3 regions of the Ruegeria sp. YTSA072 genome follow, and region 1 is predicted to be linked to each of the others. Evidence: riboswitches for the same ligand, from Rfam matches in the RefSeq annotation. Region 1 holds a riboswitch; each other region holds the start of a gene.
The links. Region 1 has a riboswitch for cobalamin ahead of AC2FIB_RS10630 (DUF1636 family protein). Riboswitches for the same ligand answer to the same signal wherever they lie in the genome.
Positions count from the first base shown of each region.

Region 2: another riboswitch for cobalamin. It lies ahead of AC2FIB_RS08430 (DUF1636 family protein); the one in region 1 lies ahead of AC2FIB_RS10630 (DUF1636 family protein).
Region 3: another riboswitch for cobalamin. It lies ahead of AC2FIB_RS13885 (hypothetical protein); the one in region 1 lies ahead of AC2FIB_RS10630 (DUF1636 family protein).

Region 1 is NZ_JBXWNI010000005.1:49,751-51,944, reverse strand. It holds gene cobW (cobalamin biosynthesis protein CobW) at 1-551, opposite strand, end outside; gene AC2FIB_RS10630 (DUF1636 family protein) at 548-937, opposite strand; cobalamin riboswitch at 1,022-1,231, opposite strand; tRNA gene AC2FIB_RS10625 (tRNA-Cys) at 1,519-1,592, opposite strand; gene AC2FIB_RS10620 (protein-L-isoaspartate O-methyltransferase family protein) at 1,820-2,194, shown strand, end outside.
Region 2 is NZ_JBXWNI010000003.1:377,284-379,477, forward strand. It holds gene AC2FIB_RS08425 (bifunctional enoyl-CoA hydratase/phosphate acetyltransferase) at 1-784, opposite strand, end outside; cobalamin riboswitch at 978-1,183, shown strand; gene AC2FIB_RS08430 (DUF1636 family protein) at 1,285-1,641, shown strand; gene AC2FIB_RS08435 (ABC transporter ATP-binding protein) at 1,638-2,194, shown strand, end outside.
Region 3 is NZ_JBXWNI010000007.1:145,250-147,443, forward strand. It holds gene AC2FIB_RS13875 (DNA polymerase III subunit gamma/tau) at 1-183, opposite strand, end outside; gene AC2FIB_RS13880 (protein-tyrosine phosphatase family protein) at 341-838, shown strand; gene AC2FIB_RS13885 (hypothetical protein) at 846-1,253, opposite strand; cobalamin riboswitch at 1,338-1,557, opposite strand; gene AC2FIB_RS13890 (alpha/beta hydrolase family protein) at 1,702-2,194, shown strand, end outside.

The DNA.
Region 1 (2,194 bases):
GTCAGCAGGATGATGTCGGCGCACGAGATCTGGTCCTCAAACACCTCGGACAGAGGCGTTTCGTGGTCGATCGAGTCGTCAGCCAGGCGCTGGGCGTCCACGGCTTCGACGTTAGGGGCGAAACGACCTGCAGCGACGGCCTCAGCATCGGCCAAAGCGATCACGCCATCGACGGTAATTTTCGAGCGGATATCTGGCCAATCAAACGCTTTTAGCAGCGGTTTTGGTAGCGCCAGTCCAGACGTTTCGATCAGGATGTGATCGGGGCGCGGTTCCAGCGCCATCAGCGCCTCAATGGTCGGGATGAAATCATCGGCTACTGTGCAGCAGATGCAGCCATTGGCTAGTTCCATGATGTTTTCCGCCGGGCAATCCGGAATGGCGCAGGATTTCAGGATATCGCCATCTACACCCACGTCGCCGAATTCGTTGACGATAACGGCCAGGCGCTTGCCCTGCGGGTTCTGCATCAGGTGCTTTACCAGCGTGGTTTTGCCCGAGCCCAGAAAGCCGGTGATCACAGTGACGGGGAGTTTTTCAAGGTTGCTCATTTCAGGGCTCCAATCGGGGGAATGCGGGCCGCACAGTTTTTGCGGAAATGTTCGGGGCGTTCGCGCCATTTCACCAGACCGTCTTCAGCGGCCAGATACTTGGTGACGCCTTCGACGATGGTCTCGACATGGTTGGTCTCGTCGAGGTTTTCATAAACGAAGGTCCATCGGGACGGGCCGCCACGCAAAACGATCGAGCATCCCTGATCACAGTTCGACAGACATTCCACCGGTTTCAGGTCGACGCCGTCCGGCAAGCCAGCCTTTTCAAGTGCTTTATGCAGCAAAGTGCCGGGTCGCTGGGCGTCATCTTCGATAGGTAACCCACGGCGGCATGTCGTACAGACCAGCAACTCGACTGGTGCGGTCTCGGTCACGTCTCTCATCCCCCTCATCCTTTATACGGGGGACGGGGTTTCATGCGGGCCACGCGTCTGCACATGGACCCGACACCGGAACACCCCGCCCGGTTTCAACTTCGGGTGCTGGCAGGTCTCCCGGCTTGCGGATGTCAGAGGCGAGCCTCTGTCGGATGTCCCGCCTTCCCGGCCTATTAGGCCAGTGGCTTTGGGCACCCTCTCCGGTCACGGTCGCGGGGGCGGCTGTGCTTGGCGGAATAACCGCTGGCACATTCCCTTTTCATCCATCCGAGGATGGACACCAACGCATGCGACATGCGGCACGGGCAGGGGGCTTGTCAAGCACGACTGGGGATTGAAAACCCGCTACGTCAGAAAAGCGACTTGCCGAAGTCAGTCAGCGGCATCCGATGCGATCCGTTCACGCGAGCCAGGCGCAATTCAGCCCGGCCGTCGCAGATGATTGAGCGTTTCTCGGTTTGGCAATCAGGTAGTGCGGTTGTGTAAATGGAATCGCTGGACCCGCAATCGCAACATGCATCTGATACTGAACTTTAGGCGTCCGAAATTGCGAAATCAGCGCAGAAAGCTAAGTGCTTGGAAATAAATGGAGGCGAGTACCGGAATCGAACCGGTGTACACGGATTTGCAATCCGCTGCGTCACCACTCCGCCAACTCGCCTTTTCAAGTAAAATCAAATACTTGCCGTGGTGTGATCGGCGTTTTAGCAGCTTTCGACAGGAGCGTCCAGAGGGGGGAGCGTAAATTTCAGGGCCGGGTGCCAACTTAGTCTTTGGTTGCGACGTTGTATCTTGTGAAGATTGGAAAGTTTCCGTGTCTGGGCCGTTGCCGGTTTTTCAAGGATGTGGCAGAACTCAATCACCCAAGGGAGCAAGATGAGCGATCCAATGACAGATTTCGCAGCCCGCCGCCGGACGATGGTCGATACGCAGATACGTCCTTCTGATGTCACGAAATTTCCCATCATAGACGCGATGCTGACCGTCAAGCGCGAGAATTTCGTGCCGGACGCGCAGCGCGAAGCGGCATATGTCGAGGGATTGATCGAACTGGGTGATGGGCGCTGCATGTTGGAGCCGCGGACCCTGGCTAAGATTCTGGACATATTGAACATTTCGAACGACGAGTCGGTTTTGGATATTGCTCCGACCTTGGGGTATTCGACCGCTGTTACCGCGCGCATGGCACAGCTGGTTGTTGCCGTAGAGGAAGATGAAAATCTGGCGGCCGAATCTCAGTCTATCCTGATGGAGGCGGAGGCA
Region 2 (2,194 bases), on a different contig from region 1:
AGACATCCGTGTGCAAATGACCCTTCATCAGCATCCGGGCCTTACCTTCAACGACCAGTCCGACCGCGCGTTGGGCGGCCACTTCGTGGTCTCGCGCTTCAATGATTTCAACTCCGGACAAATCGGCCCCAAGCTGGGCGGCAGCGGCGGTGATTTTGTCCGGGTCGCCCACCAAAATCGGAGTAATGATGCCGTTTTCCAACGCGAGCAATGCCCCGCCTAGCGAATTCGGCTCTTCCGGGGCGACGATCGCTGTGGCCATCGGGTCCAGAGGACGTGCCTTTTCCAACAAAGCGTCGAAGTGCCGGTGACGCTGAACGATCAGTCCCGGTACCTCGACCGAGTCGAAGGTCAAATGCCGCGACGGTGGCGTGACCTGTACGGTGCCGCTTAGGATCAATGCGTCATCCCCGACCCGGCGCACTTCGGCGGAACAGGTCAGGTCGCCGTCTTCACACTTTTCTGTAACAGCCACAAAGGCAGTCAGTTCTTCGCCTGCCAAAACCGAAGCATGAAAACTCAGATCCGCCCGACGTGTTTGCGTACCGGCCCCCGGCAAGATGTTCCCAATGACTGCGGCCACCAGACCAGCAGGCCACAAAGCGGGAGCGACAGCCTCGGGGCGCCCATCTCCATCACCGTCATAGGCCGCCAGATTCAGCGGGTTGTGGTCACCCGAAGCCGAGGCAAACGCGTACAAGTCGTCCACGGTGCACAATCGGGTGACCTGCGCCTTGTCGCCCACCTTCAGTTGAGAATAGGTTCTGTTTTCTTGAATTTTCATCTCGTCCGGCTTTGTTTTTGAATGCGTGTTCGTTGTTTCAAACATTGGATGTGCGGCCCCCCGGAACCAGAACATATCCACCTTTGTTGCTACATTTCTGCAACGCAGCGTAGTCAGATCATTGGCAAATGACAAATGACCTCTGTGCGTGGGGTGGCGCGGATTATCGCTTGACCCAAATTCGGAACTCGGGCAAGCATCACCGCGATGGTTCCCTATGGTTCGCCACGGGATGAAAAGGGAATACGGTGAGGTTGCCAACAAGCGCTAAGTCCGTGACTGCCCCCGCAACTGTAAGCGGTGAGCGACGCCAAATACCCACTGACCACAAATGGGTCGGGAAGGATGGCCAAGCCACGACCCGCAAGTCAGGAGACCTACCATCCGATGTTCAACCAACCCGGGGCGGGGCGTCCTGGAAGGAGGCTTTATGACACGTCTAAGACGTGATGACATGATTGGCACCTTCTGCCCGCGCTTGGCAACAGGCGGAGTGGGCCATGTCGATCAGTCCTGATCATTTCCTTCTGATTTGCGAGACCTGCGAGAGTTCTGACCGGGCGGATTCATTGCGCGCTGCGCTTGCAAGCAAGCTTCCATCCAGTTTTGGCATCCGCAGCGTTTCCTGTATGGCCGGTTGCGGTCGTCCCACAACCGTCGGGTTTCAGGCATTCGACAAAGCGCGGTACCTTTTCGGTGACATCCAATCGGCTGAGGACGTGGATGCTTTGGCCGAATTTGCACATCAATACCATCGCATCGCGGATGGGTGGACCAGCGCAACGCAGCGCCCGCCTGCCCTTCTTGAAAAGACTCTGGCGCGCCTGCCGCGGCTAAAAGTGGAGACAAGCGCATGACCTGCGGAGCTTTCCTTGAGGCGCGCGGGCTGGAGTATTACGCCCTGAACGGCGACGTACTGCTGCAAAACATCAACTTCGAACTGAATGAAGGGGCCACTCTGGCAATTGCCGGCCCAAACGGTGCGGGTAAGACAACGCTGCTGAATCTTTTGTGCGGCGGTGAAGAGATTGTGCTGGGGGACGTTTTGGTAAAGGGGCGCAGCCTTCGGCAGCTTTCGGCGATGGACCGCGCCCGAATAATCGCCGTAGTCAGTCAGCAAGAATCGCCGGACGGGCGTTTGTTTCTGCGCGACTACGTGGCCCTTGGGCAAATCCCAATCCGCGCTGACCGATCTGCGGCTGAGCACGCCCTGGAATTGGACCGCATCCTGAATCTGACCGGACTGGTTGCCCTCGCTGACAAGCGGATGGCCGTATTATCCGGCGGGGAACGCCAGCGTGCTCATATCGCAAGGGCGCTGGCGCAAAACCCTTCGCTTTTGTTCCTGGATGAGCCGACGAACCATCTGGACCCGGACGCCAAGGGACGCATGCTGTCGCTGGTGGCCGA
Region 3 (2,194 bases), on a different contig from region 1:
GGCAGTGGTGGTTTTGCCGGTGCCGCGAATACCGGTCATGATAAAGGCCTGCGCGATCCGATCCGCTTCGAACGCGTTTTTCAGCGTGCGTACCATTGCGTCCTGTCCAACCAGATCTGCAAAGGTTTCGGGGCGGTACTTGCGGGCAAGAACCTGATAGGCGGGGCTGGGCGTTTCGGTCATGTCTGCTCTGTCAGATTCGTGTCAGAAATGCAGCGTAGAGACCCGGGCCGCCCGCGTCCACAGCAGGCTTCGTGGAATTTCGGTTTGGACGGCGTCTGTAAGCGGGATAAACCGGCTTTCAAAATCGGGTGGGTCGGTGGCAGTGGGAGCATAAGCTTTGGCAAAATTTGCAATCTACGCGCTGCCTGTTGGCTCAGGCACCTTGGCGCTGTCCCCCTTGCCTGGCGGCGGCGGTGGGTATGTGGATGATCTGAGGGTGATACAGGACTGGAACCCCGATCTGGTGATTTCAATGACCACCGAGGCCGAGATGCAGCAGGTCGGCGCAGGCGGTTTTGGTCGAGACGTTCAAAGCAGGTCCGCGACCTGGGTGCATCTTCCGGTCGAGGATTTCGGCACACCGCCCCTGCCAATCGAAACTCTTTGGCCCCAAGCCAGCGCAGCCGCCCGGCAGGTTCTGTCCGACGGTGGACGCGTGCTGGTGCATTGCCGGGGCGGTTGTGGGCGGTCGGGGATGGTCGCGCTGAGGCTCATGGTGGAAAGCGGTGAAGATCCAAACCACGCGCTAAACCGGCTGCGCTTGGCCCGACCATGCGCGGTGGAAACGGATGAGCAGATGGCCTGGGCCATGAAACCGGCCCAGAGCGATCAGTGAACTAGGATCAGGCCGTGGCTTGTTGAACAACCTGATGCGATGGACGCGGTGCAAGGGCCGATGCCTGAAGCATGGCGCAAGGCAAGGCCGCCAAAACACCAGCAGGCAGAGTGGAAAAGTCAGGGCCGAACATCATATCGGCGTATTCGTCCAACGTGTCGGCTGAGTCGCCTGTGTTTGCCCCGCAATAGACCCTGATCCGGGCCGGGCTGGCGCGAAACCGTGCGGTGCAACCCTCATCGCAATGGGTCAGTTCGCTGGACCCGTCCACCTCAAATTCGCTGGTCGTCATTGGTTGTGCTGTTGCCATCGCCTCGGCCAAGGCCCGAGCCATTTGTGCCAATGCGGGGCAGGTTTTCCCCGTTTTCTGGCACAGGGTGGCGGTGAACTCGTGGGTCGTTGTCTTCCAGATCATAATGCGCCCTCCGCGCGGTGAGCGGGGGACGTGGAACAGGGAACTCAGCGTACTGAAGACCTGCCCGGACACCCCGCCCGAGTTTCGGTTTTTACTTTGATGGCAGGTCTCCTGACTTGCGGGTCTTTGCTTTGCCGACCTTCCCAGCCTTTCGGCCAGTGGTATTTCGGCATTGCTTACCGCTTACAGTTGCGGGGGCAGTCGCGGCCTTGGTCCGTTCCGGCATTGCCGGGCTGGACCGCACCGAGTTCCCTTTTCATCCCGCCCCAATATAAGGACGAGAACCATCACCTCATCGCTAGCGGTTGTAGGTGGCTTGAGTCAAGCGGGCTGTTTTCCATCGTTCAAGTGGACGCTTGGTCACTTTGAAAATCTGTTGACTCTAGTCGCGCAAAAGCGCGGATATGCCATATGTGAACCGAATAGTTCAGATGCTTGCGAGGGCACCATGTTGGACAACACTCCGGTCGTTTTGACCGAAGATTTCACGTTTTCTGCCGGAGACGCCGAACTGTCGGCTCGGCTGTATATGCCTGCCTCGGCACCTGATGTGGCGGTTGTAGTCCATGCAGCCACAGGCGTACCGCGCGACTATTACCAGCATTTTGCGCGGTGGTTGGTGGAAGAACAGGGTATGGCCTGTCTGACCTATGACTATCGCGATTTTGGCCACTCTCTACGGAGGCGCCTGCGCGATTCGCAGGCCACGATGGCTGACTGGGCGTTGATCGACATGCCAGCTGCCCGCGCTGAAATGCGGCGCAGATTTCCCGCCGCCCAGCAGTGGAGCATTGGCCATTCGGTTGGTGGAATGCTGGGGCCAATTCAGCCCGATATTGAACAGATCGACCGAATGATCTGTGTCTGTTCAGGTTTGGTGACGGTATCCGACCACCCCTGGCCGTATCGCGCACTGGCGACAATGTTCTGGTATGCCCACC